DNA from 3 places in the Burkholderia cepacia ATCC 25416 genome. Region 3 is predicted to be linked to each of the others. Evidence: riboswitches for the same ligand, from Rfam matches in the RefSeq annotation. Region 3 holds a riboswitch; each other region holds the start of a gene.
What was found. Region 3 has a riboswitch for cobalamin ahead of APZ15_RS00110 (FecCD family ABC transporter permease). Riboswitches for the same ligand answer to the same signal wherever they lie in the genome.
Positions count from the first base shown of each region.

Region 1: linked by a shared signal. The riboswitch ahead of cobG (precorrin-3B synthase) and the one ahead of APZ15_RS00110 (FecCD family ABC transporter permease) in region 3 are both predicted to bind cobalamin.
Region 2: linked by a shared signal. The riboswitch ahead of APZ15_RS41750 (hypothetical protein) and the one ahead of APZ15_RS00110 (FecCD family ABC transporter permease) in region 3 are both predicted to bind cobalamin.

Region 1 covers NZ_CP012981.1:2,808,222-2,817,711, forward strand. The annotation lists gene APZ15_RS12945 (MFS transporter) at 1-129, shown strand, start outside; gene cobJ (precorrin-3B C(17)-methyltransferase) at 136-1,851, opposite strand; gene APZ15_RS12955 (precorrin-2 C(20)-methyltransferase) at 1,848-2,582, opposite strand; gene APZ15_RS12960 (precorrin-8X methylmutase) at 2,579-3,205, opposite strand; gene cobG (precorrin-3B synthase) at 3,198-4,562, opposite strand; cobalamin riboswitch at 4,669-4,859, opposite strand; gene APZ15_RS12970 (hypothetical protein) at 5,002-5,298, shown strand; gene APZ15_RS12975 (bifunctional cobalt-precorrin-7 (C(5))-methyltransferase/cobalt-precorrin-6B (C(15))-methyltransferase) at 5,433-6,695, shown strand; gene APZ15_RS12980 (cobalt-precorrin-5B (C(1))-methyltransferase) at 6,695-7,783, shown strand; gene APZ15_RS12985 (cobalt-precorrin-6A reductase) at 7,780-8,511, shown strand; gene cobM (precorrin-4 C(11)-methyltransferase) at 8,555-9,283, shown strand; gene APZ15_RS40890 (hypothetical protein) at 9,284-9,430, opposite strand.
Region 2 covers NZ_CP012981.1:2,783,229-2,792,718, reverse strand. The annotation lists gene APZ15_RS12870 (magnesium chelatase ATPase subunit I) at 1-946, opposite strand, end outside; gene cobN (cobaltochelatase subunit CobN) at 943-4,755, opposite strand; gene cobW (cobalamin biosynthesis protein CobW) at 4,762-5,850, opposite strand; gene APZ15_RS41750 (hypothetical protein) at 5,876-6,190, opposite strand; cobalamin riboswitch at 6,180-6,444, opposite strand; cobalamin riboswitch at 6,558-6,795, shown strand; gene cobA (uroporphyrinogen-III C-methyltransferase) at 6,963-7,712, shown strand; gene APZ15_RS12845 (cobalamin biosynthesis protein) at 7,709-8,086, shown strand; gene cobO (cob(I)yrinic acid a,c-diamide adenosyltransferase) at 8,124-8,726, shown strand; gene APZ15_RS12835 (cobyrinate a,c-diamide synthase) at 8,729-9,490, shown strand, end outside.
Region 3 covers NZ_CP012981.1:22,565-32,054, reverse strand. The annotation lists gene ilvD (dihydroxy-acid dehydratase) at 1-1,562, opposite strand, end outside; gene APZ15_RS00140 (LysR family transcriptional regulator) at 1,698-2,612, shown strand; gene lgt (prolipoprotein diacylglyceryl transferase) at 2,702-3,592, shown strand; gene APZ15_RS00130 (SIMPL domain-containing protein) at 3,703-4,443, opposite strand; gene APZ15_RS00125 (EVE domain-containing protein) at 4,624-5,085, opposite strand; RNA gene ssrS (6S RNA) at 5,157-5,338, opposite strand; gene APZ15_RS00120 (cell division protein ZapA) at 5,420-5,734, opposite strand; gene APZ15_RS00115 (hypothetical protein) at 5,731-6,081, opposite strand; cobalamin riboswitch at 6,236-6,489, shown strand; gene APZ15_RS00110 (FecCD family ABC transporter permease) at 6,773-7,771, shown strand; gene APZ15_RS00105 (ABC transporter ATP-binding protein) at 7,768-8,583, shown strand; gene cobT (nicotinate-nucleotide--dimethylbenzimidazole phosphoribosyltransferase) at 8,636-9,490, shown strand, end outside.

The DNA of each region.
Region 1 (9,490 bases), 2.8 Mb from region 3:
TGGGGATGGGCCGGCTGCGTCGCGTTCGTGGTCGTTGCGCAGGCCGTCGTCGGCGTGCTCGTGTATCGGTTCTGGGGGGCGGGCGGCACGGCGTATGCCCGCGCGCACGGCGTCAGGCCGGCGCGCTGACCGGGTTCAGCGATACCAGCGCGGCGTATAGACCCACTCGCGACCCTCGCCGATCGCGAAGCGGCGCGTCGTCGACGAGCCGACGATCACCATCGTGCGCATGTCGACCTGGTCGCTGCGCAATGCACCGAGCGTCGTCGTCGCGAGCGTCGCGCCCGGCCGGCCGATGTCGCGGCCCAGCACGACCACCGTATCGGCCGTGCGATGCGCGCGCACGACATCGAGCGCGCGATCGAGCTGCCACGGCCGCGCGCGCGAGATCGGGTTGTAGAACGCCATCACCAGATCGGCTTGCGCCGCATGCCGCAGGCGCGTCTCGATCACGTCCCACGGCTTCAGGTTGTCCGACAGCGAGATCGCACAGAAATCGTGGCCGAGCGGCGCGCCGGCCTGGGCGGCCGTCGCGAGCGACGCCGAGATGCCGGGCTCCACGCGCAGGTCGACTGCGGCCCAGTGCGGGTCGCGCGCTTCGTCGAGCGCCTCGAGCACGGCCGCGGCCATCGCGAACACGCCCGGGTCGCCGGACGACACGACCGCGACGCGCCGGCCCTCGGCCGCGAGTTCGAACGCATGGCGCGCGCGCTGCATCTCCTCGCGATTGTCGGTGCCGTGCACGCGCTGGTCGTCGCGGAACGGGCCGGCCATGTTCACGTAGGTGGTGTAGCCGAGGATGTCGGTCGCGTCCGCGAGCGCGGCGCGCGCGGCCGGCGTGAGCCACGCGGCGCCGCCCGGGCCGAGCCCGAGCACCGTCAGGCGGCCGCGCGCACGGCCGAGCGTGGCGGGATCGACCGGATGCGCCGCGACCGCGCATGCGATGCCGTTCGTCGTGGCCCGCAGCGTGTGAGCGACACGCAACGCGCGGCCGAGCAGCGCGGCCGCGTCGGCCGGTACATTGCCGTCGCCGTCTGCATCGACGAAACGAAGCGGTACGTCGAGCGTGTGCGCCGCATCCTCCAGCGCGGCATCGCCGATCGCCGCTGCGGGCGCCACGATGGCCGCGAGCGCCAGCCGGGCGAGCCCCTGCGCGTCGAGCGATGCCGCGATGCGCGCCGCGAGCGCGCCGTCCGCGTGGACAGCGTGCGCATCGACGCCCACCACCACGCTGCGCGGATGAATCACGAGCTCGTCACGCGTGCCGCGCCAGGCTTCGGGCGTCACGCGGATCGCATGCGCCGCGGCGGCGTCGCGCGGCAGCGCGACATCGTCGAGCCACGGCGCCGTGCCGTCGATGCGCGTCGACGCACCCGCGAGCAGGTCGGACACGAAGCGCTTGCCCTGGGCAAGATCGGCGAGTGCATAGCCTTCCGGCGGATTGAGCACGCACGCGCCGAAGCGCAGTTCGCCGCTCGTCGTGATCGCCGGCGCGACGCCGACGCAGGCGGCGATTTCGCGCGCCATCACGTTGACGCCCGTCAGGCCGCCGAGCAGCGGCACGACCGCCGAACCGTCTTCCGCCACCGCGAGCACGGGCGGTTCGACGCCCTTGTCGGCAAGCGCCGGAGCGATGCAGCGGATCACGATGCCGGCCGCGCACAGCGCGACGATTGGCAGGCCGCGTGCATAGAGTTCGCGCAAGTGCGCGCCGAGATCGTCGAACGGCACGTCGGCGGCGACGCGCGATGCGAGGCCGTGCACGCGCGCACCCGGATAACGCGCCTGGATGCGCCGCGCGGTATCGAGCGCGCCCGCGCCGAGGATCACGATCGCGGGCGGGGTCGTCATCCTTGCCATTTTTCCCCCGGCACGACGAGCAGCGAGAAATACGGCGACGCCATCGGATCGACTTCATCGAGCGGCACGATGCGCTGGCTTGCCATCGTCGCGCGCTCGACATACAGCGCGCGCTTCGCGAGCCCCAGCTCGTCGAGCACGCGCCGCACCTTGTCGAAATTGCGGCCGAGCTTCATCACGACGGCCGCATCGGCCTGCGCGAGCCGCGTGCGCAACTCGTGCTCGGGCAGCACGCCCGACAGCACCGACAGGCTCTGGTTGCGATAGACGAGCGGCTGGCCGAGCACGGCGGTGCCGCCGAGCATCGCGCATACGCCGGGGATCACCTCGGTGTCGTAGCGCGGTGCGAGGCGGTCGTGCAGGTACATGTACGAGCCGTAGAAAAACGGGTCGCCTTCGCAGATCACCGCGACGTCGCGCCCCGCATCGAGGTGCGCACCGACGACCCCGGCGGCCGTGTCGTAGAAATCGGCGATCACCGTCTCGTAGCAGAGCGGCGGCGGCAGTGCCTCGGTCGTCACCGGATAGACGAGCGGCAGTTGCGTCTGCCCGTCCCGCAGGTGCGCCTCGACGATGCCGTATGCATTGCCTTTCTTGCCCTTCGCGACGAAATACGCGACCACGGGCGCGGCCTGCAGCACGCGCAGCGCCTTGATCGTCATCAGTTCGGGATCGCCGGGGCCGACGCCGACCCCGAACAGGCGTCCGCGCGCGGTCGTCATTCGACCTCCGTCGCGAGTGCGTTGACCGCCGCAGCGGCCATCGCGCTGCCGCCGCGGCGGCCGAGCAGCGTGACGTACGGGACGCCGCGGCTGTCGGCATCGAGCAGCGCCTTCGATTCGGCCGCACCGATGAAGCCGACCGGGAAACCGAGGATCAATGCGGGGCGCGGCGCGCCGGCGTCGATCATGTCGAGCAGGTGAAACAGCGCGGTCGGCGCATTGCCGATCACGACGACGCTGCCGGCGAGCTGCGGACGCCACAGTTCGAGCGCGGCGGCCGAACGCGTGTTGCCGAGATCCCGCGCGAGATCGGGCACTTCCGGCTCGCCGAGCGTGCAGATCACGCGGTTGCCGGCCGGCAGCCGCGCGCGCGTGATGCCTTCGGCGACCATGCGCGCGTCGCACAGGATCGGCGCGCCGGCCGCGAGCGCCGTGCGGCCCGCCGTGCCGGCACCGGCCGAGAAGCGCAGGTCGTAGACGACGTCGACCATCCCGCACGCATGGATCACGCGCACCGCGAGTTTCTCGAGGTCGGGCGGAACCTGCGACAGGTCGGCCTCGGCGCGGATCGTCGCGAACGACTGGCGGTAGATTTCCTGCCCGTCGCGAATGTAGTCAAGCATCGGTGGTGTCCTGGCTGTGCCGCGCGCCCGTCAGTCGGGCCGCGGCCTGGTCAATCGTCAGATGGCGCGCGAGCGGGGCGCCGAGGCCCGCGGCCGCATCGCGCCGGTAAAGGTCGTAGTGCGCGGGCGCAACCGCGACGAGCGTGTGCGTCGCGGGATGCGGCAGCGCGCAATGGCGCTCGCAGCCGGTCAGGTGCACGTCGACCGCATGGCCGATGCGCGCGGCGAGCGCGAGCGCGTCGTGTTTCGTGTCGGCGCGCGCTTTCGCGCAGCCCGCGCTGCCGGTGCACGCGACGAGCGGCGCCAGCGGGTCGGACGACGCGCAGACGAGGCCGAGCGATGCCAGCGCATCGAGCGTGGCCGGCGCGCGTTCACGCGGGACGCGATGCATGAACACGCCTTGCCAGGGCGTCATCGACAGCGTGCCGTCGCCGTCGGTTTCGGCCAGCGCGGCGAGCCGTTCCAGTTGCGTGGCGTCGAGCCGGCCGAGCGGGAATTGCGCGCCGACGTGGCAGCGCGCGGTATCGCGCGACGGATGTACGCCGAAACGCAGCGCCGGATCGGTGCGCGCGCGGCGCCAGCCGGCGAGCGCCGGATCGGCCGCAAGCGCGAACGGCACATAGTGCTGCGCGCGCTCGAGCAGCGCGCGTTCGCCGCAGGTCGCGAGCAGGGCACGCATCCGCGTGACGTCCGCCGGCGCGAGATCGAGGAACGCGAGCAGCAGCGCGCGGACCAGCGCGACACCTTGATCGGGCGCGACATCGACCGAGGCCGGTCGGTCGTCGTGCGCGACCGGCGGGCAGCCGGCCAGCCCGGCCGCGATGCGCATCGCACCGTCGCCGCGACGCCATGCGGCGAGCCAGATGTCGTGCGGATGATCGAGCGCCGCAACCGATTCGCCGCCGTCGAGCTGGATCGAGAATTTCGGCGACAGCTCGCCACGGCGCGGCTCGCGCGCCAGCATGTCGAGGAGCGGCGCGGCGAGCGCGCGGCCGTCGACGAGGGCGGCGGGGTCGTCACCGGCGAGCGGGCTGAGCATCACGTTGCGGACGTCGTCGCTCGCGGCGAGCGCGGCGGTATCGGCGACGGCATCCGCGGTGGCGTCGACGGACGGGCCGAGGCCCGCGTCGAGCAACGCGCGTATCAGCGCGTCGGCCGCGCCGTCGCGAATGCCGCGCAGCTGGAGATTCGCGCGATTGGTCGCGTCGATCGCACCGGAGCCGCAGGCACGCGCAGCGGCGGCGATCGCGCGCGCCTGATGCGCATCGAGCCGGCCGCCCGGCAGCTTGATCCGGCACAGCCCGCCGTCGGCGGCCGCGACCACGCGCACGAGCCCCGGGCAAGCCGACGGGCGCACGACGGGCGACGCAGGAATCGAATCGGGGGCGGAACTCACGGGGTACCGGGGCAGTGTCGCGCCGCGGCCAACGCGTCGGTACACCCCGCCCGACGCCGACTGGCACGCACGCACTTTCTGGCCGGCAGGTCTCCTGGCTGACAGGTCGGCGCCGGCTCCCGGCCTTCCCGGCGAAACCAGTGGCATGAGGGGGAGATCGGCTCGCTGTCTACAGTTGCGGGGGCAGCCACAGCGGCGCGTGGGGCGCCCTGTGTTCCCTCTTCGGCCCCGAAGGGCACCGGCGAACGAACGGCCGTAGGATACCCGATTTTCGCGACGATCCGGCATCGGCGGTACGTCGCGCAACCGCGTCGCAGCATGGCCGCAGACGGTTTTGCGCTGTCTCGCAAATGGTAGGATTGGCGCCTCGACATCAGATCGGCGACCGCCGGCATCCGCCATGAAACTCGGCAGGACGGAACTGTTCGGCATGGGCATCGCACTGGGCCTGCTGGCCATCCCCGCATGGGTCCTGCTCGCGTGCGTGCTGATCCCGCTTGCACCGTCGGCCGAGTGGCCGAAGAATGTCGGGCTCGCCGGCCTCGGCGTGCCGATCGTCGCGGGCGGCACGCTCCTGTACAGGAAAAGCGGGACGCGGCCGCTCATGTGGCTGCTGCTCGGCTGGCTGCTGATCGCGTCGATCGGCGGCATGGTTCTGGCCTTGCTGACGTTTGTCGTCGGCGTGCCGCTCGGGTGACGTCGCCGCTGCATCGCACCGAAGGGCGTGCGTGGCGCGAAAGCGGATCGGGATCAGCAACGAATCAACGCGCGGCGCTCCGGCAGCCGCGCATCGCAACAAACGGGATGGAATCGAACGATGGGGAAGGGTGCATGACGGCGTGGCTGACGGTAGTGGGCATCGGCGACGACGGTTACGCGGGGCTCGGCCGCAGCGCGCGCCGCGCGCTGCTCGACGCGACGCTCGTCGTCGGCGCGAAGCGGCATCTCGACATGCTGCCCGCGCGGCTGCCGGCCGCGCGCGAAGCGTGGCCGTCGCCGTTCGACCTTGCGGGCGTGCTTGCACGGCGCATGTCGCCCGTCTGCGTGCTCGCCAGCGGCGACCCGATGCTGTTCGGCGTCGGCGCCACGCTCGCGCGCTCGCTGTCCCCTGACGAATGGCGCGTGCTGCCCGCGCCGTCGTCGCTGTCGCTGGCGGCCGCACGCCTCGGCTGGGCACTGCAGGATGTCGGCGCGGTTTCGCTCGTCGGCCGTCCGCTTGCGGCGCTCGCGCGCCACCTGCTGCCGGGCCGCCGCCTGTTCGTGCTGAGCGCCGACGGCCGGACGCCGGCCGCCGTCGCGGCCGAACTCGTCGCACGCGGCTTCGGGCCGACGCGCATCAGCGTGTTCGAGCATCTGGGCGGCCCGCTCGAGCGGCGTCTCGACGGGCTCGCGCAGGACTGGCGCGTCGCCGAAACGGCCGCGCTCAATCTGGTCGCGCTCGACTGCCGGGCCGGCCCCGACGCGCCGCGCCGCGCGCTCACACCCGGCCTGCCCGACGATGCGTACCGCCACGACGGCCAGCTCACCAAGCGCGACCTGCGCGCGATGACGCTCGGCCGCCTCGCGCCCGTGCCCGGCGAGCTGCTGTGGGACGTCGGCGCCGGTAGCGGCTCGATCGGCATCGAATGGATGCGCGCGCATCCGTCATGCCAGGCGATCGCGATCGAAGCGCATGCGGAGCGGCAGCGCTTCATCGAGCACAACCGCGACGCGCTCGGCGTGCCGGGCCTGCAACTCGTCGCGGGCCGCGCACCCGATGCGCTCGCGGGGCTCGCCGCGCCCGACGCGATTTTCATCGGCGGCGGGGCGACCGCGGCCGGCGTGCTCGACGCGTGCTGGGTATCGCTGAAGCCCGGCGGCCGGCTGGTCGCGAACGCGGTCACGCTGCAGGGCGAACTGGCGCTCGCCGCATGGCGCGAGACGCATGGCGGCACGCTCACGCGCGTGTCGCTCGCGCATGCCGAGCCGCTCGGCCGCTTCGACACCTGGCGTCAGCCGCTGCCGGTCACGCTGTACGACGTGCGCAAGCCGGACACGGTCGACATGGCCGACACGGCGGCTTCGCCGGCCACGACGCATACAACGGACGCGTGATGCGCGACGAAACCCCCGAACAGCCCGCGCCGCTACGCTTCGGCTACACGACCGGCAGTTGCGCGACCGCGACGTCGCTCGCCGCCGCGCGGCTGCTGCTCGCGGGGCGTGCGGACGACGCGGTCGAGATCGTGCTGCCGAAGGGGCAGCGCGTGATGATGCGGCTCGATTTCTGCCGGACGACGGCCGACGGCGCGGAAGCCGGCACGATCAAGGATGCCGGCGACGATCCGGACGTCACGCACGGCGCGCTGATCTTCGCGCGTGTCGCGCTCGCGGCGGCGCCCGGCGTGCGTTTTCATGCGGGGCCGGGTGTCGGCACGGTCACGCGCGCGGGGCTGACGCTGCCGGTCGGTGAACCGGCGATCAACCCGGTGCCGCGCCGGATGATGACGACGCACCTGGAAGCGCTGGCGGCCGAGCATGGGTATGCGGGCGGCTTCGACGTGACGATCGGCGTCGAGGGCGGCGAGGCGCTCGCGCTGAAGACGATGAACCCGCGCCTCGGCATCGTCGGCGGGTTGTCGATCCTCGGCACGACCGGCATCGTGCGGCCGTTCTCGTGCTCGGCCTATATCGCGTCGATCCACCAGGGCATCGACGTCGCGCGGGCGAACGGCATCACGCATATCGCCGCGTGCACGGGCAACGCAAGCGAGGATGCGATGCGCGCGCACTACCACCTCCCCGACATGGCGCTGATCGAGATGGGCGATTTCGCGGGCGCGGTGCTCAAGCACCTGCGGCGCGCGCCGGTCGCGCGGCTGTCGATGTGCGGCGGCTTCGGCAAGCTCAGCAAACTCGCGGCCGGCCATCTCGACCTGCACAGCCGCCATTCGAGCATCGACCTGCCGTTGCTCGCGCAGTGGGCGGCCGAGGCCGGTGCGAGCGACGCGCTGCAGGCCGCGATGCGCGCCGCGAACACGAGCCAGGAAGCGCTGAAGCTCGCGCACGCCGACGGTGTGCCGCTCGGCGATCTCGTCTGCGCGCATGCGCTGCGCGTCGCGCGCGACATCGTGCCGCCGTCGGTTGCGGTCGAGATGTTCGCGATCGACCGGCAGGGCCGCTTCGTCGGGACAGCGCGATGAGCGCCCGCATCCTGCTGCTCGGCGGCACCGGCGACGCACTGAAGATCGCGCGCGCGCTCGGCCCGCATCATGTCTATAGTCTCGCCGGCCTCGGCAAGACGCCCGACGACCTGCGCTGCGACGTGCGCGTCGGCGGTTTCGGCGGCGCTGCCGGGCTGGCCGCGTATCTGCGCGACGCCGGTATCGGCCTCGTGATCGACGCGACGCATCCGTATGCCGCGCAAATCAGCGCGAATGCCGCCGCCGCGGCGCGTGAAGCGGGCGTGCCGCTATGGGCGCTGCGCCGCGCGCCGTGGTCGCCGCAACCCGGCGACGACTGGCGCATGGTCGACGACTGGGCCGGCATCGAAGCCGCGCTCGCGCCGTTCCGGCGGCCGCTGTTCACGCTCGGCCGCGAACCGCTCGCACATCTCGACGCGATCCCGCCGCACCAGTTCTGGCTCGTGCGCTGCCTCGACCCGCATCCCGGCAACGCGCGTGCACAGGTCGTCGCCGCGCGCGGGCCGTTCACGCTGGACGGCGAGCGCGCGCTGTTCGCGCTGGCGGGCATCGACGTCGTCGTCAGCAAGAACAGCGGTGGCGCGGCCACCGAAGCCAAGCTCGACGTCGCGCGCGAACGCAGGCTGCCGGTCGTGATGCTGCGCCGGCCGCCGCTGCCCGACGCCGACCGCGCGTTCGACTCGGCCGCGGCGCTCATCGACGCGCTCGATCCGGCCGCGCGCGCATGACGCCGCGCGGCCGGTCATCCCATGAATTGACGGAGATTTTTCGATGACGGTGTATTTCATCGGCGCGGGCCCCGGCGACCCGGAGCTGATCACGGTGAAGGGCCAGCGCCTCGTGCGCACGTGCCCGGTGATCCTGTATGCGGGTTCGCTGGTGCCGGCCGCCGTGCTCGACGGCCATCGCGCGGAGCAGGTCGTCAACACGGCCGAGCTCGACCTCGATGCCATCGTCGCGCTGCTCGCCGCTGCGCACGCGAAAGGGCAGGACGTCGCGCGCGTGCATTCGGGCGACCCGTCGCTGTATGGCGCGATCGGCGAACAGATCCGCCGTCTCAAGACACTCGGGATACCGTACGAAATCGTGCCCGGCGTGACGGCCACGGCCGCATGCGCGGCGACGCTCGGCGTCGAGCTGACGCTGCCCGGCGTCGCACAGACGGTGATCCTCACGCGCTTCGCGGGCAAGACGACGATGCCGGAAGGCGAAGCGCTCGGCTCGCTCGCGGCGCACCGCGCGACGCTCGCGATCCATCTCGGCGTGCGCCATCTCGCCCGCATCGTCGACGAAGCGCTGCCGCATTACGGCGCCGATTGCCCGGTCGCGGTGATCTATCGCGCGAGCTGGCCGGATGAAGAACGCGTGACCGGCACGCTCGCCGACATCGTCGCCAAGGTGCGGGGCACGCAGATCGAGCGCACCGCGCTGATCCTGATCGGGCGCGTGCTCGACGCCGAAGGGTTTGCGGATTCGACGTTGTACGCGAGTGCGGGTTGATTACTCACGGGCGCGGCGTTCACGCAGAAGCGTGCAGAGCGCCGCGTCGATCGTGATCGCACCGCCGGTGAAGTAGATCGGCGCGGCCGATTCGCCGAGGATCAGGATCGACGCGGCGATGCCGACGACGGGGGGCGGGTTGAGCACGACCACGCTCCAGTACGATGCGTTGCCGCGCGCGCCGCGAACGTTGCTTCCGGGCCAGGG
Region 2 (9,490 bases), 2.8 Mb from region 3:
GCTGCTGGCGTGCATCCGGCGGCGAACGGTCGTCGCTTGCGCGATCCGGCTGCGACGCGCCGGACGACGGCGGCGCACCGGCATGGCGCCGGTGCCGCAGCACGGCTTCGGCCACGCGCGCCACATGCGACACCGTCACCGCATCGGCCTGCTCCAGTGCGGCGAGCGCGCGCGCCGCGCGCAACATCACGAGATCGGCACGCAGCCCGTCGACGGCCGCGTCGATGCACAGCGCGCTGACGTGCGCATGCACCGCATCGCCGAAATCGAGTGTCGCCAGCCGTGCGCGCGCCGCGTGAATCCGTTCGCCGAGTGCGCGCTGCGCGGATGCGTGGCGCGCGCGGAACGCCTCCGGATCGAGATCGAACGCAAGCCGCGCCTTCACGATCCGCTCGCGCTGCGCGGCGTCGAAGCAGTTCTCCAGTTCGACCATCAGGCCGAAGCGGTCGAGCAGTTGCGGACGCAGCTCGCCCTCCTCGGGATTCATCGTGCCGACGAGCACGAAGCGCGCGTCGTGCGCATGCGACACGCCATCGCGTTCGACGATGTTCACGCCGCTCGCGGCGACGTCGAGCAGCGTATCGACGAGCCCGTCGGCGAGCAGGTTCACCTCGTCGACATACAGCACGCCGAGATGCGCCCGCGCGAGCAGGCCCGGCCGGAAGCGCAAGCCGTTTTCGGCGAGTGCATGCGCGAGGTCGAGCGTCCCCGTCACCTGCTCGTCGCTCGCCGACAGCGGCAGCGTGACGAACTGCCCTTCCGGCAACAGCTCGGCGAGGCCGCGCGCGGCGGTCGATTTCGCGGTGCCGCGCGGGCCGCTCACGAGCACGCCGCCGAGCGACGGGTCGATCGCGGCGAGCAGCAGCGCCTGCTGCAGCGCGTCCTGTGCGACGAGCGCCGCAAACGGAAAAACCGCGCGCGCGCGGTGCGTCGTCGGATCGGTCATCGCCGTCCCCCTTCCTGGAGTTGTTCGCTGTCGAGCCAGACCGCTTCGATCCGCTCGCGATAGTCGCCCGGCTGCTGCCACAGGCCGCGCTGCATCGCCTCGACGAAGCGTTCGCAGATGCCGTGCAGCGCCTTCGGGTTGTGCCGCTCGAGGAACGCGCGGGTGGCGTCGTCGAACAGGTACGCGTCGGCGACGAGCGCGTACTGGTGGTCGGACAGCACGCGCGCGGTCGCGTCATAGCCGTACAGGTAGTCGACGGTCGCCGCCAGCTCGGCGGCACCCTTGTAACCATGGCGCTTCACGCCGTCGAGCCATTTCGGGTTGACGACGCGTGAACGGATCACGCGCGCGATTTCCTCGCGCAGCGTGCGCATCTTCGGCGCGACCGGGTTCGCGTGGTCGCCGTGGTAGATGCTCGGCTGCTGCCCGGACAGGTGCCGCACCGCCGCGGTCATCCCGCCCTGGAACTGGTAGTAGTCGTTCGAATCGAGGATGTCGTGCTCGCGGCTGTCCTGGTTCTGCACGACCACGTCGATCGTCGCGAGCCGCTCGCCGAACACGTCGGCCGCGGCGTCGCCCGCGCTGTTCTGCGCATACGCATGACCGCCCCACTGGCGGTACGCCTCCGCGAGATCGGCGTCGGTCTGCCAGCGGCGCTGGTCGATCAGGTCCTGCAGGCCCGCGCCGTAGCTGCCCGGCCGCGCGCCGAACACGCGCCAGCCGGCGCGGCGGTGCGCTTCGTCCGGCGCCACGCCCTGTGCGACCCACTTCGCGCGTTCGCGCTCGATGCGCGCGCGGATCGGGTTCAGTTCCTCCGGCTCGTCGAGCGCGGCCACTGCCTGCACCGCTGCGTCGAACAGATGCATCAGGTTCGGGAACGCGTCGCGGAAGAAACCCGATACGCGCAGCGTCACGTCGATGCGCGGCCGGTCGAAGATCTCGATCGGCAGGATCTCGAAGTCGGTCACGCGGTGGCTGCCGTGCGCCCATTTCGGCCGCACGCCAAGCAGCGCGAACGCCTGCGCGATGTCGTCGCCGCCCGTGCGCATCGTCGCCGTGCCCCACACCGACAGCCCGATCGCGCGCGGATAGTCGCCGTGATCCTGCAGATGGCGCTCGATCAGCTGCTGCGCGGATTTCAGGCCGAGCGTCCACGCGGCCTGCGTCGGCACCGCGCGCGTGTCGACCGAGTAGAAATTGCGGCCGGTCGGCAGCACGTCGGGGCGGCCGCGCGACGGCGAGCCGCTCGGCCCCGGCGGCACGAAGCGGCCGTCGAGCCCGCGCAGCAGCTGCCGCATTTCCTCGCCGCCGCACGCGTCGAGCGCCGGCAGCAGCGTCGCGCGGACGCGCTCGATCACGACAAGCGTGTGCGGCCAGTCGCCGGGGGGCGTCGCGTCTTCCGCGCCCGTATGGCTGCCGTCGGCTGCACACACCCTGTCCAGCCATTGCTGCGCGAGCCGTTCGAGCCGCTCGCGCGTATCGCCCGCGTGGCGCCACGGCGATGCGTCGAGCGCCTGCAGGATCGCCGGTCGCGGGCCGACCCACGGCGCGGCCCAGTCGGCCGCGAGCGGATCGAAATCGTCGCCGAGCGCGAGATCGCGCGCGAGCGCGCCGATCAGTCCTGCGCGTGCGCCCTTGCCGTCGCCGACCGGAAAGCGCGCGAGCGCCAGCAGCGTGTCGCGCCGCTGGCGCCCGGCCGGCGACGCACCGAACACGTGCAGCCCGTCGCGAATCTGCGCTTCCTTCAGTTCGCACAGCCACGCGTCGACGCGCGTCAGCAGCGCGTCCTCGTCGCCCGCGTCGCGCGGCGGCGACACGCTCAGTTCGTCGTGCAGCCGGTGTTCGGCGATCGTCGCGAGGATCGTCTTGCGCAGCAGCTTCGCGCGCCGCGCATCGACCATCAGCGCTTCGTAGTATTCGTCGACCTGCCGCTCGAGATCCTGCAGCGGGCCGTAGTTTTCCGCGCGCGTGAGCGGCGGCATCAGGTGATCGACGATCACGGCCTGCGCGCGGCGCTTCGCCTGGCTGCCCTCGCCCGGATCGTTGACGATGAACGGATAAAGATGCGGCAGCGGCCCGAGGGTCAGGTCGGGCCAGCACGCGTCGGACAGCGCGACGCTCTTGCCCGGCAGCCATTCGAGGTTGCCGTGCTTGCCGAGGTGGATGACCGCGTCGATGCGATACGCATCGCGCAGCCAGAAATAGAACGCGAGATACGCATGCGGCGGCACGAGATCCGCGTCGTGGTAGCTCGCGTAGTCGTTCTCGCCGCGCGAGCGCGACGGCTGGATGCCGACGAACACGTTGCCCGCGCGCCAGCCAGCGATCGTGAAGCGCCCTTGCCGCAGCGTCGGATCGGCTTCGGGCGGGCCCCAGCGTGCGTTCAGCGCGTCGCGCACGGCCGCCGGCAGCCGCGCGAAATGCGCGACGTAGTCGGCCAGCGGGAAGCTCTGGAAGGCGGGGCGCAGCGCATGCACGGCCGCGTCGTTGGTCACGCCTTCGGTGAGCCGCGCGATCAGCGCGTCGCCGTCGGGCGGCAGGTCGGCCACCGCATAGCCCGCGTCGCGCAGCGCCGCGAGCACGCGCAGCGCGGACGCCGGCGTATCGAGCCCGACACCGTTGCCGATCCGCCCTTCGCTTTGCGGATAGTTCGCGAGAATCAGCGCGACGCGCTTGGTCGCGTTGTCGAGCGTGCGCAGCCGGCACCAGCCGCGCGCGAGCGCCGCGACGAACGCGATCCGCTCGGCGTCCGGCTGGTAGCGCACGACGTCGACCTCGGTGTGCGGGCAGCGATACGCGAGCCCCTTGAAACTCACCGCGCGCGTGACGATCCGGCCGTCGACCTCGGGCAGCGCGATGTGCATCGCGATGTCGCGCGCATGCAGGCCCTGGTTGTCGGCCACCCATGCGTCGCGATTGCCGCCGGACAGGATCACCTGCAATACCGGCGCGTCGCCGGCGAGCACGTCGTGTTCCGGGCTGTCGATCGCGCCGGCCGCGAACGCGGTCGTGTTCAGCACGAGTGCGACGTCGTGCGTGTCGCAGAGCTGCGTGATGACTTCGCGGCTCACCGCATCCTTCAGCGACGTGACCGCGATCGGCAGCGGATTCAGTCCCTCCTGAACGAGCGCATCGGCCAGCGCATCGAACACGGCCGTGTTCGCGGCCTGCCAGTGCGCGCGATAGAACAGGATCACGACGACGGGCGCGCCCGGCGTCCAGCGCGGCCGCCAGTCGTCGACGCTCGCGCGGTCGCGCGCCGGGTGATACAGCGCGGCGGCCGGCAACGGGCGCGGCGGTTCGGGTTCGTCGCCGAACCCGAGTGTGTGGAATGCGATGCTGCGCAGCAGCGCCTCGGCGTTGTGCACGCCGCCTTCGCGCAGGTAGCGCCACCACAGCCGGCACAGGCCGGGCGCGACGGTGCTCTTCGCGACGAGGTTCGGGTCTTCCTGCAGGTCACCCGAGAACATCGCGAGCTGCTGCGCGCGCTTCGACGCGAGCGACACGGCCTGCTCGATCCCGTACGGCCAGTACGCCTCGCCGCCGAGATGGTCGATCACGACCGCCTTCGCGTGCTGCAACACGTCGTCGACGTAGAAATCGACCGACGCCGGCTGCCGCAGGAACGTGACGTTCGCGAGCCGCACGCTCGGGAAGCCCGCAGGCAGGTGCGGCACGACGCTGGCAAGCAGCGACAGCGTCGTGTCGGCCGAACTCAGGATCACGATGTCGGCCGGCTGCTGGTCGATCCGGACGACACCCTGCGTATCGTCGACGAAGCCGCCCGGCGTGGTGCGCAGCAGATGCATCGTGCGTTACGCCTGTTGCGGCTCGGCCGCGCACGCGGCGTCGAACGCGCGTTGCAGCGCCGCCGCGTCGAGATCCTCGCCGATCAGCACGAAGCGGCTCGCGCGGGTTTCGCCGTCCTGCCAGCGACGGTCGAAATAGCTGTCGAAGCGGCGGCCGACACCCTGGATCACGAGCCGCATCGGTGCGCCGGGCAGCGCGGCGAAACCTTTCGCGCGGTAGATCGTATGCGCTTCGACGACGCGCTGCAGCGCGGCGATCGTCGCCTCGCGCGTGCCGGCATCGCCGGACACGACCACCGAGTCGAAATCGTCGTGATGGTGATCGTGATCGCCGTCGTCGGCCGAGCCGTGATGGTCGTGGCGCAGGTGGATCGTTTCTTCCGACGCCGACTCGAGGCCGAGCAGCATCGCGAGATCGAGCTCGCCGCGCGTCGCGCGCACGATCTTCACCTGCGGCGGGATCTCGTCGCGGATCGCGGTTTCGATCTGCGCAAATTCCGTGTCGCCGACGAGATCGGCCTTGTTCACGATCACGAGATCGGCGGACGACAGTTGATCGGCGAACAGCTCGTGCAGCGGCGATTCGTGGTCGAGGTTCGGATCGGCGCGGCGCTGCGCGTCGACGGCCTGCGGGTTTTCCGCGAACTGGCCGGCTGCGGCGGCCGGCCCGTCGACGACGGTCACGACCGCGTCGACCGTGAAGCTGTTGCGGATCGTCGGCCAGTTGAACGCCTGCACGAGCGGCTTCGGCAGCGCGAGCCCGGACGTCTCGATCAGCACGTGGTCGATGTCCGCGCGGCGCTCGACGAGCGCTTCCATCACCGGATAGAACTCCTCCTGCACGGTGCAGCACAGGCAGCCGTTCGCGAGTTCGTACAACTGGCCCGATGCTTCGCCCTGCGCACCGTCGGCCTCCTCGCAGCCGATGCCGCAGCCCTTGAGGATTTCGCCGTCGATGCCGAGTTCGCCGAATTCGTTGACGATCACCGCGATGCGGCGGCCTTCGGCGTGCTGCAGGATGTGGCGCATCAGCGTCGTCTTGCCGCTGCCGAGAAAGCCCGTGACGATCGTGACGGGAAGCTTGCGTAGGGTCATGGTAGGTCCTGTGTCGAAAAAGGAATCAGCCCGGGATCGTCGCGTCGATGGCGGCGTGGCAGTTCATCTGGCGGATCGCGGGCATGCCGCCGCGCGATCCGGACGGGCAGTCGCGGGACGGGCGGAACGACGAATCGGACATGGTGCTTCCTTGCGAACGGTCGACATCGTGAATGCCAACACGGCTGCCGCCGGCCCGGCTCGCGCGCCTGCCGTGCACCGCGCCGGCCGGCGCGGGTTCGCGCAGCGGCAGATCGGCGGTGGAAACGAGCAACACGCGGGCGTCGGGCCTGCTGCGGCCGTGGACGATGCGCCGCCTCCCCGCGGCGCTGAACCCCAACGTTTGGGCCGGTATCCGGGCTAGCGAACACGCCGCTTCGCCTTCCCGGATGCACAGCAATCCAGTGGCGGTCGTCCGCATGCGCGCGGCATGCGGCGAAGCGGCGCTGCGTGGCGCTTGCGCGCGACGCGTTCGCTTACCGTTGCGGGGGCAGCACAGGTTGGCTCGACTGCGGCGCAGGCAGGCTCCCTGTTTCCCGTTTAACTGCGCGCACCGGAGCGGCGCGCGCGAGCACCAAAACGCGTGCGAGTGTAGGCGGCGGTGCGGGGAGCGTCAAGGCAAAACGGGCCGCCGGGCCCGGTTCCGGAGGGCCGCCGCGCGCGGCCGGACGCCGCGCACGGCGGTTCGCGCGGGGGGATCGCTGTGCTATCGTATGCGCCGCGTTCGGTGCTCGCATGCGCATTCCGTGCATGCAGTTAAACGGGAAACAGGAGGCGGATCGCCGCCCTGCCTGTGCTGTCCCCGCAACGGTACGCCGCCCGCGCGACGCGCTTCCCCGCGCACGCGCCCATGCCGCCCACGATGCCACTGCCCGTCCACCGGGCGGGAAGGCTGCGGCCTGGCAAGTGGCCAGCCCGGATACCGGCCGACGCAAGGGGCGAGCCCGATGCTCGCCGAACGCCCGATCCGCGGGGGACGGATCGAGTGCGCATTCCGCCCGCGTCCGCGCGGGCTTCGTCCGATCCGTCATGCTTCACCTGTCTGCTGGCCGCCGCCCCGCCCGCCTTCCCGTTTCCACTGTTTCGACACGGTGCGCGCCGTGCCGCGCCCGATGAGCCGCGCCTGGCTCATCGGCGCCGGCCCCGGCGACGCCGACCTGCTGACGCTCAAGGCCGTCCACGCGATCGGCTCGGCCGACGTGCTGCTCGTCGACGATCTCGTGAACCCCGACGTGCTGCGCCATGCGCGCGCCGATGCGCACATCGAGCACGTCGGCAAGCGCGGCGGTCATGCATCGACGCCGCAGGAGGCGATCGTCGCGGCGATGCTCGCGCATCTGCGCGCGGGCCGCAGCGTCGCGCGGCTCAAGGGCGGCGACCCGTTCGTGTTCGGCCGCGGCGGCGAGGAGCTGGCCGCGCTCGGCGTCGCGGGATTTCAAGTCGAGGTCGTGAGCGGCGTCACGGCGGGCATCGCCGCGCCGGCCGCGCTCGGCATCCCGGTCACGCAGCGCGGCGACGCGCAGGGCGTGATCTTCGTCACGGGCCACGGCGCGGGCGCCGACGAACCCGACTGGCGCGCGCTCGCGGCCACGCGCATGACGATCGTCGTCTACATGGGCATCCGCCGGCTCGACACGATTGCAGCCGCGCTGCGCGAAGGCGGCCTGCCCGGCGACACGCCGTGCGCGGCGATCGAGAACGCGACGCGCCCCGAACAGCGGCACGTGCTCGCGACGCTCGACACGCTCGTCGAGCGTGTCGGCGCGACCGGCATCGGTTCGCCGGCGATCGTCGTGATCGGCCGCGTCGCGGCGTTCGCCAACGATCCCGCGGTACGCGCCGCACTCGGCAGCCGCGCATGATGCGCGTCGCGATCGGTGTCGGTTTCCGCGCGGGCGTGACGGCCGCGCAACTCGATGCCGCGATCCGCATCGCGCTGATGCGGTACCCGGCTGCCGAACCGGCGCTCGTCGCCACGCTCGCCGACAAGGCGCGCGCACGCGCGCTGCGCACGCTGTGCGCGAGACGCGGCTGGCCGCTCGTCGCGTTCGACGCGGCACAGCTCGCGAGCCGCCCCGAACTGGCCGTGAGCGGCCCGTCGGATGCCGCGCTCGCCCGCTTCGGCGTCGCGGGCGTGGCCGAGCCGTGCGCGCAGCTCGCGGCGCCGCACGGCCGGCTGCTGGGCCCCAAATCCATCCGGGACGGCGTGACGGTCGCACTCGCCGGCCCGCTCTGAACCCTTTGTTTCGCTTTCTTTCGACAGGACGAATCCGATGAAAACCGACGCCGAATCCCATCAACGGATGACCGAACGCCGCCGCGCGGGCCACGAGAAGAAGCAGGCCGCCGCCGTCAACGAAAAGGGCCTGCTGATCGTCAACACCGGCAACGGCAAGGGCAAGAGCACGGCCGCGTTCGGCATGGCCGTGCGCGTGCTCGGCCACGGCATGCGGCTCGGTGTCGTGCAGTTCATCAAGGGCGCGCTGCACACGTCCGAGCGCGACTTCCTCGGCGCGGTTGCCGAATGCGATTTCGTGACGATGGGCGACGGCTACACGTGGAACACGCAGAACCGCGACGCCGACATCGCGACCGCGCGCAAGGGCTGGGACGAGGCGCGCCGGATGATCGAAAGCGGCGACTACCGGATGGTGATCCTCGACGAGTTGAACACGGTGCTGAAGTACGAATACCTGCCGCTCGACGAAGTGCTCGCGACGCTTGCCGCGCGTCCCGATTCGGTCCACGTCGTCGTGACCGGGCGGCATGCGCCCGACGCGCTGATCGACGCGGCCGACCTCGTCACCGAGATGCGGCTCGTCAAGCATCCGTACAAGGAGCAAGGCGTGAAGGCGCAGCGCGGCGTGGAGTTCTGAGCATGCCCGCCTGCCCCGCGCTGTTCGTCAGTGCGCCCGCGTCGGGCCAGGGCAAGACGTCGGTGACGGCCGGCCTCGCGCGGCTGCACCGCCGGCTCGGCCGCCGTGTGCGCGTGTTCAAGACCGGGCCCGACTTTCTCGATCCGATGCTGCTCGAACGCGCGAGCGGCGCCCCCGTGCATGCGCTCGATCTCGGGATGGTCGGCGAGGCCGGCTGCCGCGCGTTGCTTGCCGATGCCGCACGCGATGCCGACCTGATCCTGATCGAAGGCGTGATGGGGCTGTTCGACGGCACGCCGAGCAGTGCCGACCTCGCGGCTGCGTTCGGCGTGCCGGTCGTCGCGGTGATTTCCGCGAAGGCGATGGCGCAGACGTTCGCGGCGATCGCGTTCGGGCTCGCCCGGTTCCGGCCGGGGCTGCCGTTTCACGGCGTGCTCGCGAACCGCGTCGGCTCGGCCCGGCACGCGGAACTGCTGCAACAGGCGCTGCCCGACGACCTGCACTGGCTCGGGCACGTGCCGGCTGACGCGGGCATCGCGCTGCCGGAGCGGCATCTCGGCCTGCACCAGCCGGCCGACATCGACGATCTCGACGCACGGCTCGATCGCGCGGCGGACGTGCTCGCGCAGACGGCGCTCGCCGAATTGCCGCCCGCCGTCGCGTTCGCCGAACCGGACGCCGCGGCGCCGCTGCCGCGTGCGCTCGCCGGCAAGCGGATCGCGATTGCGCGCGACGCGGCGTTTTCGTTCATCTATCCGGCGAAT
Region 3 (9,490 bases):
AGTTCCGTGTCGTCCACGTTCAACTGCAGCAGCAGCCGGTGCGCGTCGATCGTGATCGAGTCGCCTTCCTGCACGAGCGCGATCGTGCCGCCGACGAACGCCTCCGGTGCGACATGGCCGACCACCATGCCCCAGGTGCCGCCCGAGAAGCGGCCGTCGGTGATGAAGCCGACCGATTCGCCGAGCCCCTTGCCGATGATCGCGGACGTCGGTGCGAGCATTTCGGGCATGCCGGGGCCACCCTTCGGGCCGAGATAACGCAGCACGAGGATGTCGCCTGCCTGGATCCGGTCGCCGAGAATCGCATCCATCGCGCTCTGCTCGTCGTCGAACACGCGCGCCGGGCCCGTGATCACGGGGTTCTTCAGGCCGGTGATCTTCGCGACCGCGCCGTCTTCCGCGAGATTGCCTTTCAGGATCGCAAGATGGCCTTCCTTGTACAGCGCGCGGTCGATCGGGAAGATCACGTCCTGGTCCGCGCGCGGCACGGCGGGCACGTCCTTCAGTTCGTCGGCGATCGTGCGGCCGGTGATCGTCATGCAGTCGCCGTGCAGCAGCCCCGCGTCGAGCAGGATCTTCAGCACCTGCGGAATCCCGCCGGCCCGGTGCAGGTCGGTCGCGACGTACTTCCCCGACGGCTTGAGGTCGCAGATCACGGGCACGCGCTTGCGGATGCGCTCGAAGTCGTCGATCGTCCAGTCGACCTCGGCCGCGTGCGCAATCGCGAGATAGTGCAGCACTGCATTGGTCGAACCGCCCGTCGCCATGATTACCGACACCGCGTTCTCGATCGATTCCTTCGTGATGATGTCGCGCGGCTTCAGGTCGCGCTTCACGGCCTCGACCAGCACGCGCGCCGACTCGGCGGCCGAATCGACTTTCTCCTGGTCGGGGTTGGCCATCGTCGACGAGTACAGCAGCGACATCCCGAGCGCCTCGAACGACGAACTCATCGTGTTCGCGGTGTACATCCCGCCGCACGAACCCGACGTCGGGCATGCGTTCTGCTCGACCCCTTCGAAATCCTCCTGCGACATCCGGCCCGCGGTGAATTCGCCGACGGCCTCGAACGACGAGACGATCGTCAGGTCCCGGCCTTTCCAGTTGCCGGGGCGGATCGTGCCGCCGTACACGTAGATGCCCGGCACGTTCAGGCGCGCGAGCGCGATCATCCCGCCCGGCATGTTCTTGTCGCAACCGCCGACGACGACCACGCCATCCATCCATTGCCCCTGCACGCAGGTCTCGATGCAGTCGGCGATCACCTCGCGCGACACGAGCGAGTACTTCATGCCTTCGGTGCCCATCGACATGCCGTCCGAAATCGTCGGCGTGCCGAAGATCTGCGGGTTCGCATCGGAGGCCTTCACGGCCGCGACGGCTGCATCCGACAGGCGCTGCAGGCCCGAATTGCACGGCGTGATCGTCGAATGGCCGTTCGCGATGCCGATCATCGGCTTGTCGAAATCGTCCTTCTGGTAACCGAGCGCGTAATACATCGAGCGATTCGGCGATCGGGCCACGCCTTGCGTGATGTGCCTCGAGCGGCGGTTGTAAGCCATGGGGGACTCCATCGTTGTCTGGGCGGCGCCGGTGAACGGCGCGCCGGTTCGGATCAGTCAAGCATGGAGTTTCCGGATTGGGATGTCCAATATATTATTTGTCGCCTATTAAGTCGTTTCCTGAATGAAAGACGCATGGCTGATCCGACTCCCGACCTGCGCCAGTGGCGCTATTTCGCGACCGTTGCGGACGAGCGCCATTTCGGCCGCGCGGCCGAACGCCTGTCGATGACGCAGCCGCCGCTGTCGCAGGCGATCCGCGCGCTCGAGGACACGCTCGGCGTCGCGCTGTTCGTGCGCAGCAAGCGTTCGGTGGCGCTGACGGCGGTCGGGGCCGCGCTGTTGCCCGATGTGCGCCGGCTGCTTGCGTCGGCCGATGCGTTGCCGCCGTTGGCGCGACGGCTCGCGCGCGGCGAGGCCGGCTCGTTGTCGCTCGCGTTCGTGTCGACCGCCGATTACGGGCTGCTGCCTTCGCTGCTGCGTGCGTTCGGCGCGCGTTATCCGCAGGTGCGCCTGCAACTCGCGGAGGCGACGAGCGACGTGCAGATCGACGAACTCGTCGCTGGCCGCATCGACGCGGGGCTCGTCATTCCGCCCGTGCCGCCGCGCCACGCGGCCGGGCTGTCGTACCTGCCCGTCCTGCGCGAGCCGCTGGTGATCGCGATGCCGGCGGCCGCGAGCGACGCGCCTGAAGACGAGCCCGTCCATCTCGCGGAAGTCGCCGCGTTGCCGCTCGTGATCTTTCCGCGTCGTTTGGCGCCCGGCTTTTATGACATCATTACGGGCTGCTACGGCGCGGCGGGGGAAACCCCGTGCATCGGCCAGGAGGCGATCCAGATGCAGACGATCGTCAGCCTCGTGTCGGCCGGCATGGGCGTCGCACTGGTGCCGCAATCGCTGCGTAACCTGCGGCGCACCGGCGTGGTCTACCGGCCGCTCGCCGGTCACGCGCCGGTCGTCGAGACGGGCCTCGTGTGGCGTTCCGGCGACGTGAGCCCCGTGCTGGCCGGCTTCCTCGACGTCGTGCGCGCGCAGGGGCTCGCCCCGTGACGTGAACGATGGCGCGCCGGTGCCGTCCAACGCGCGGTGCTGCGCGTGTGCGACGGCCGCACCGCATTCGAAAACTTCTTCGCTAACCCATGATCATTCACCCGAATTTCGACCCCGTTGCGATCCATCTCGGGCCGCTGGCCGTGCGCTGGTACGGGCTCATGTATCTCGTCGGCTTCATCGCGGCGATCGTCGTCGGCCGGATCCGCCTGAAGCTGCCGCACGTCGCGGCGCAGGGCTGGACCGTGAAGGACATCGACGACATGATGTTCTACGGCGTGCTCGGCACCGTGCTCGGCGGCCGCCTCGGCTACGTGCTGTTCTACAAGGCCGATTTCTACTTCTCGCATCCGCTCGACGTGTTCAAGGTGTGGGAGGGCGGCATGTCGTTTCACGGCGGCTTCCTCGGTGTGACGCTCGCGATGGCGCTGTTCGCGTGGCAGCGCAAGCGCCATTGGCTGCAGGTCACCGATTTCGTCGCGCCGATGGTGCCGACGGGGCTCGCGGCCGGGCGGCTCGGCAACTTCATCAACGGTGAACTGTGGGGCCGCGTGACCGATCCGTCCGCACCGTGGGCGATGCTGTTCCCGGGTGCGATGCGCGACGATGCGGCATGGTTGCCGAAGCATCCGGAACTCGTCGAGAAGTGGCATCTCGCCGACGTGTTCATGCAATACCAGATGCTGCCGCGTCATCCTTCGCAGCTCTATGAAATTGCGCTCGAAGGCATCGTGCTGTTCTTCGCGCTGTTCTTCTTTGCGCGCAAGTCGCGGCCGATGGGCGCCGTGTCCGCGCTGTTCCTGATCGGCTACGGCCTCGCACGCTTCACGGTCGAGTTCGCGCGCGAGCCCGACGACTTCCTCGGCCTGCTCGCGCTCGGCCTGTCGATGGGGCAGTGGCTGTCGCTGCCGATGATCATCGCGGGTATCGCGTTGATGGTCTGGGCGTATCGCCGCCGCGCGGCGAATGCCGTTGCGTGATGTGATGGCGATGCACGCGCGATCGACGCGTGCATCGGCCCACGCATTGAAATGAAAAACGCCGGCCTTCGGGCCGGCGTTTTTCATTTCGGACTGCCGCGCGCTGCGCGTTACTTCATCTGCACGGAACCGTTGACGGTGACCGACACGGTGGCCTTGCCGCCTTCGACCGCGATCGGTGCGCTCATCTTTGCGCTGTCCATCGGTGCCGCGGCCATCGCCATCATGCGCGGATACGGCTGCACGTTGCGGCCGCTGCCGACGTTCACGTCGCGGATCGTGTAGCTGCTGTAGCCGAATGCCTTCGCGGCTTCGTCCGCGCGGGCGCGGAACGACTTGATCGCTTCGGTCGTCAGCTTCTGCTCGGCTGCGCGCTGCGCTTCGGGCGACAGCGAGAACTCGACGTTCGCGACCTGCATCAGGTTCGACAACTGGCCGGCCAGCTTCGACGCCGCGGCGAAATCGCGCGATTCGAGCGCGACCTCGGTGCGGCCGCGCCATGCGGAAATCTTGCCGTCGCGATCGGTGCTCGGATAGACGGAGAATGCGCCCGTGTGTGCCGTGACGCCCGATACGCTTTTCGCTTGCGACAGGGCGGCATCGGCGCGCTGGTTCAACTGCGCGGTGAGGCTGCCCGGATCCTTGGCCTGCTGCTCGTAGAACAGCGTGATGTGGATGATGTCCTGCGGCACGTCGGCGCTGGCTTGCGATGACAGCGACAGCACGCCTGCCGGCTCCGGAAAGTGCGGGTTCGCGGCCTGCGCGTGCGCGGCGGGTGACGCGAGCGTCAGCGCGACGGGAACGGCGGCGGCAAGGGCGAGCGACAGCGCGAGTGCGGATTTCTTGGTCATTGTTGGACTCCTTGTGCGAGGGCGCGCACGCGGATCACGCGTGCGCGACGCGGGCGTACCGCGCGACGAAAAAACGACGGCCGGCTCGATCGGCCGGCAGCGGTTGCTTAGGCCGCGCGAAAGTGCCGCGAGTTCCGTGGCGGCGGCGCGTACTGACCAGATTTGACGTTTGGCGTGCGCCTACTTCATCAGCTTTTCGGTGATGAACCGCCATTCGGCACGCGTGACGGGCGTGATCGACAGCCGGTTGCCGCGTGCGAGCACGCGCATGTCGGCGAGTTCGTCGTGTTCGCGCAGCGCGGCGAGCGGCACGAGCGGCGATTTTTTCACGTAGCGCACGTCGACGAGCAGCCAGCGCGGCGCTTCCCGGGTCGACTTCGGATCGTAATAGGGGCTTTTCGGATCGAACTGCGTGGGGTCGGGGTAGGGCGTCGACGATACTTCGGCGAGGCCCGCGATGCCCGGCTCGGGGCAGCTCGAGTGATAGAACAGCACACCGTCGCCGATCTTCATCGTGTCGCGCATGAAATTGCGCGCCTGATAATTGCGCACGCCGGTCCACGGCAGCGAGCGCTGCGGTGCGTTGGCGAGATCGTCGATGCTTGCTTCGTCCGGTTCGGACTTCATCAGCCAGTATTGCATGGATCGTGATCGACGCAGAAAGAGGCTGCTACAAAAGAAAACGGCACCGGGCTTCGCCCGATGCCGTTGGATAGGCCCCCGCCTTGGCCGCTAGGCCGGCATCCTGAACCTGAGGTTCAGAATTGGTCGCAGTTAGCAGCACTTCGGGTACATCAGACAGAGTGACGCGCGCGCCCGTGCTACAAATTTCCGCAACCGTGCACATGGCATTGGTTCAAGGAATATATGACCTTGGCGAACCAGGCAGGGAAGCTGACTGAACTGTGATTCGATGCGCCAATTTGACCACCGTTGATCGCCGAGATCAAGGGGAATCGACGCATCGATTAAAACGTTACTGCGTCTCGTGCTGTGCGAGCACCGCGCCGAGCTGTTCGTTCATCTGGTGCATTGTACGACGGATTTCCTCCGCCGGAAATGCTTCACCGTGCCGCACGCTCGTTTGCAGCCGCAGCAATTCGGAAGCGAGCGACAGCGCCGCCATCACGGCGATGCGATCGGTGCCGCGTACCGAGCTGTTCGAGCGGATTTTCGACATTTCGGCGTCGACGCGCGCGACCGCTTCGAGCAGTGCCGCTTCGGTCTCGGCCGAGCAGGCGAGCCGATAGGCCTGACCGAGAATCGAGACTTCGATCTGCTTGGTGCTCATGCATGTTCTCCGTGGCTGGCCGCGTCATCGCCATCCGTACGCGCCTGCGCATCCAGCAGGTCGAGCTGGTTGTCGGCTTGCTCCGCACTTTTCGAGCGCGGCAGCTTTTCGAGAATCGCGTTCAGTTTCACCTGGGCGTCGTCGATCTTTGCCGACAGCGTGTCGCGCTCGGCCGCGAGCGCATTGCGTTCGTCGCGCAGTTGCGCGAGTTCCGCGCGGACCGTGTCCGCGTCCGCGCGCAATTGCGCGACCTGCTCCTCGAGCGCGAGCCGTTCCGAGTGATAGCGCTTGTTCAGCGAAATCAGACGGCCAATATTTTGAGATAGGGTTTCGAGTTCGTTGAGCATTTGCTGCGTCCTCTAAAGACCCAGCATTTTAGCGCGGAATAACGCGCAAACCGACATCTGTAACGTTTCCAGTCGTAACACCCCTGCTTCTTGCCGCGAATCGGCGCGTCACGTGCGTGTCCGGATGCTTCCTTGACGCTCGTGCGACCCGCTCCTAAACTGGCGCCGCCTCGGTGCTCGCGCGTGCAACGCGCGGTTAAACGGGAAGCAGGGCGCGGGCTCCGCCAGGAAGCCGCCAACCTGCGCTGCCCCCGCAACGGTAAGCGGCCGCGTTGCATGACGCAGGCCGGCTCGGGCGCGTTCCGCATGCACGTTTCGCATGCGGACGCGGGCCACTGCGCGTTTTCGCGCGGGAAGGCGAGCCGGACCGCCGCCAGCCCGGATACCGGCCGAGGCGGGGAGCCCGCACGGGCTTCGTGACGCGCGGCCTGCGGGGAAGCGGGGCGCGCAGTGCTTCACGGGATTGATCTTCGATGCTGACCCCAATCGTCGGCGGCGCCGATTTCTGCCATCTTGATGACGTTCTCGAACCGGGCGACCGCCGGGAGGTCGCCGCGCGCGTCGATCACCTGACCGCAAGGACCACGAGCTTGGGTATGCCTGCAACACGCTGCACTGCGCCGATGTCGCGCCCGGCCCGCAGCGGTAGCGCACCGATGCGCGCAGTGTCGTCCGTCGCGCGGAGGGCCGCATGAGCGCCGCGCGCGCCACCGCGATCTGGGCCGCATTGGCCGCGGCGGTCGCGTTGCTGTTCGTCGCGTCGCTGTCGATCGGCAGCGTGCCGATGTCGCCGTGGCAGGCGCTCGCGTCGCTCGTGCCGCATGGCGGCGACGCGCTGTTCGCCGACATCGTCCGCACGCTGCGCCTGCCGCGCGCGCTCGCGGGCTTCGCGTGCGGTGCGCTGCTCGCGCTGGCCGGCTCGTTGTTGCAGGTGCTGCTGCGCAACCCGCTCGCCGATCCGTACGTGCTCGGCGTGTCCGGCGGTGCGGCCGGCTTCGCGCTCGTCGCGATGATCGCGGGCGGCGCATGGTGGCTCGTCGATGTGTCGGCGTTCGCCGGCTCGCTCGTGTCGGTCGCGCTCGTGCTCGGACTCGCGCGCCGCGAGTTGGGGCGCGGCGAGGCGCGCGATGCGTCGCCGCGGCTGCTGCTCACGGGCGTCGTGATCGCGGCGGGGTGGGGCGCGCTCGTCACGCTGCTGCTGTCGCTCGCGCCCGATGCGCGGCTGCGCGGCATCATCTTCTGGCTGACGGGCGACCTGAACGGCGTGAGCACACCGTGGTTCGCGTGGGGCGCGCTGCTGCTGGCCGCGTGCATCGCACTGCCGGCCGCGCCGCAACTGAACGTGCTGCTGCGCGGCGATGCGACGGCGCTCGCGCTCGGCGTGCCCGTCGCGCGCCTGCGTGTGCGGATCTATCTCGTCGCGTCGCTGGCCGCCGCGGCCGCAGTGACGACCGCCGGCACGATCGGCTTCGTCGGCCTCGTCGTGCCGCACGCGCTGCGGCTCGCATTCGGCAACGACCAGCGGATGTTGCTGCCGGCCGCGATGCTCGCGGGCGGCGGTGGCGTGATGGCCGCCGACCTGCTCGCACGCACCGCGATCGCGCCCGCGCAACTGCCGGTCGGCGTGATGACCGCGTTGATCGGCGTGCCGGTGTTCCTGTGGATGTTGCTCAGGAGGCCGATGCGATGACCCGTGCCGCATTGCGCGCCAGCGGCGACGAGATGAGCTGCGCGGCCGTCGGCCTGACGCTGAAGGCTGGCGCGCGCACGCTGCTCGACGGCTTCACGCAGGCGTTCCGTCCGGGCGAGATCTGGTGCGTCGCGGGGCCGAACGGCGCGGGCAAGACGACGCTGCTGGCGACCCTCGCGGGGCTGCAGCCGCCGGCCGGCGGACACGTCGCGATCGACGGCCGGCCGCTTTCCGCATGGCCGCCCGCGCAGCTCGCGCAGCGCCGCGCGCTGATGCCGCAGCAACTGCACGACGCATTCAGCGCGACCGTGTTCGATACGGTCTTGCTCAACCGCTTTCCGTATCTCGGCGGCTGGGGCTGGGAGCGCGACGGCGACCGCGCGGCCGCGCGCGACGCGCTGGCGACCTTCGACCTGACCGCGCTTGCGTCGCGCGACGTGCTGTCGCTGTCGGGCGGCGAGCGGCAGCGCGTCGCGCTGGCCGCGACGCTGTGTCAGGACGCGCCGTTGATGCTGCTCGACGAACCGCTCGCGCATCTCGACCTCCATCACCAGATCGATTGCCTGACCGCGCTGGCCGCCTGGCTCGACGCGGGCCCGCGCGCGGTGCTGTTCTCGTGCCATGATCTGAACCTCGCGCGGCGTTTCGCGACGCATGCGCTGTTGCTCGACGGCCGTGGCCACGCGTGGGCCGGCCCCGTGCACGACGTGCTGACACCCGAGCGCGCGAGCGACGCGTTCGGTTATCCGCTCGTGCTGATCCGCGAGAACGGCCGCGATGCGCTGCTGCCGGCGTGGCCCGAGCGACAATGACGTTTCCTTTTCCGATGCGCGGTGCACGCCGCGCCCACGACACGGTTTCCCGATGACGACCCCGACCCACTTCCCGCCCGCGATCGCACCGCTCGACGATGCGCTGCGCAAGCGCCTGCAGCATGTGATCGACCACAAGACCAAGCCGCCCGGCAGCCTCGGCCAGCTCGAGGCAGTCGCGCTGCAGGTCGGCCTGATCCAGCACACCGAGCGGCCGGTCGTGCAGCGTCCCGTGATGATCGTGTTCGCCGGCGATCACGGGATTGCCGCCGAAGGCGTGAGCCCCTATCCGCAAGCGGTGACCGCGCAGATGGTCGCGAACTTCCTCGCCGGCGGCGCGGCAATCAACGCGTTCTCGGGCGTCTCGCAGAGCACGCTCGAGATCGTCGATGCGGGCGTCGCGTCGCCGCTGCCGCTGTCCGACCGCCTGGTGTCGCTGCCGGTCGCGCGCGGCACGCGCAACTTCGCGACGGAACCTGCGATGACGCGCGACGAGGCGATGACGGCGCTCGCGGCCGGCGCGGCGCGCGTGCGCCTGCACGCATCGCTCGGCACGAACGTGATCGGCTTCGGCGAGATGGGGATCGCGAACACGTCGTCGGCCGCGTGCCTGATGAGCCGCCTGCTCGGCGTGCCGATCGACGCGTGCGTCGGGCGCGGCACGGGCCTCGACGACCAGGGCCTCGCGCACAAGCGCGCGGTGCTCGGCCGTGCGCTCGTCAAGCACTCGCACGCGATCGCGCCGCTCGACGTGCTCGCGACGTTCGGCGGCTTCGAGATCGCGATGATGACGGGCGCGTATCTCGCAGCCGCGAGCGAACGGATGACGATCCTCGTCGACGGCTTCATCGCGACGGCCGCATTGCTCGTCGCCGAGCGCATCGCGCCCGGCGTGCGCGACTACTGC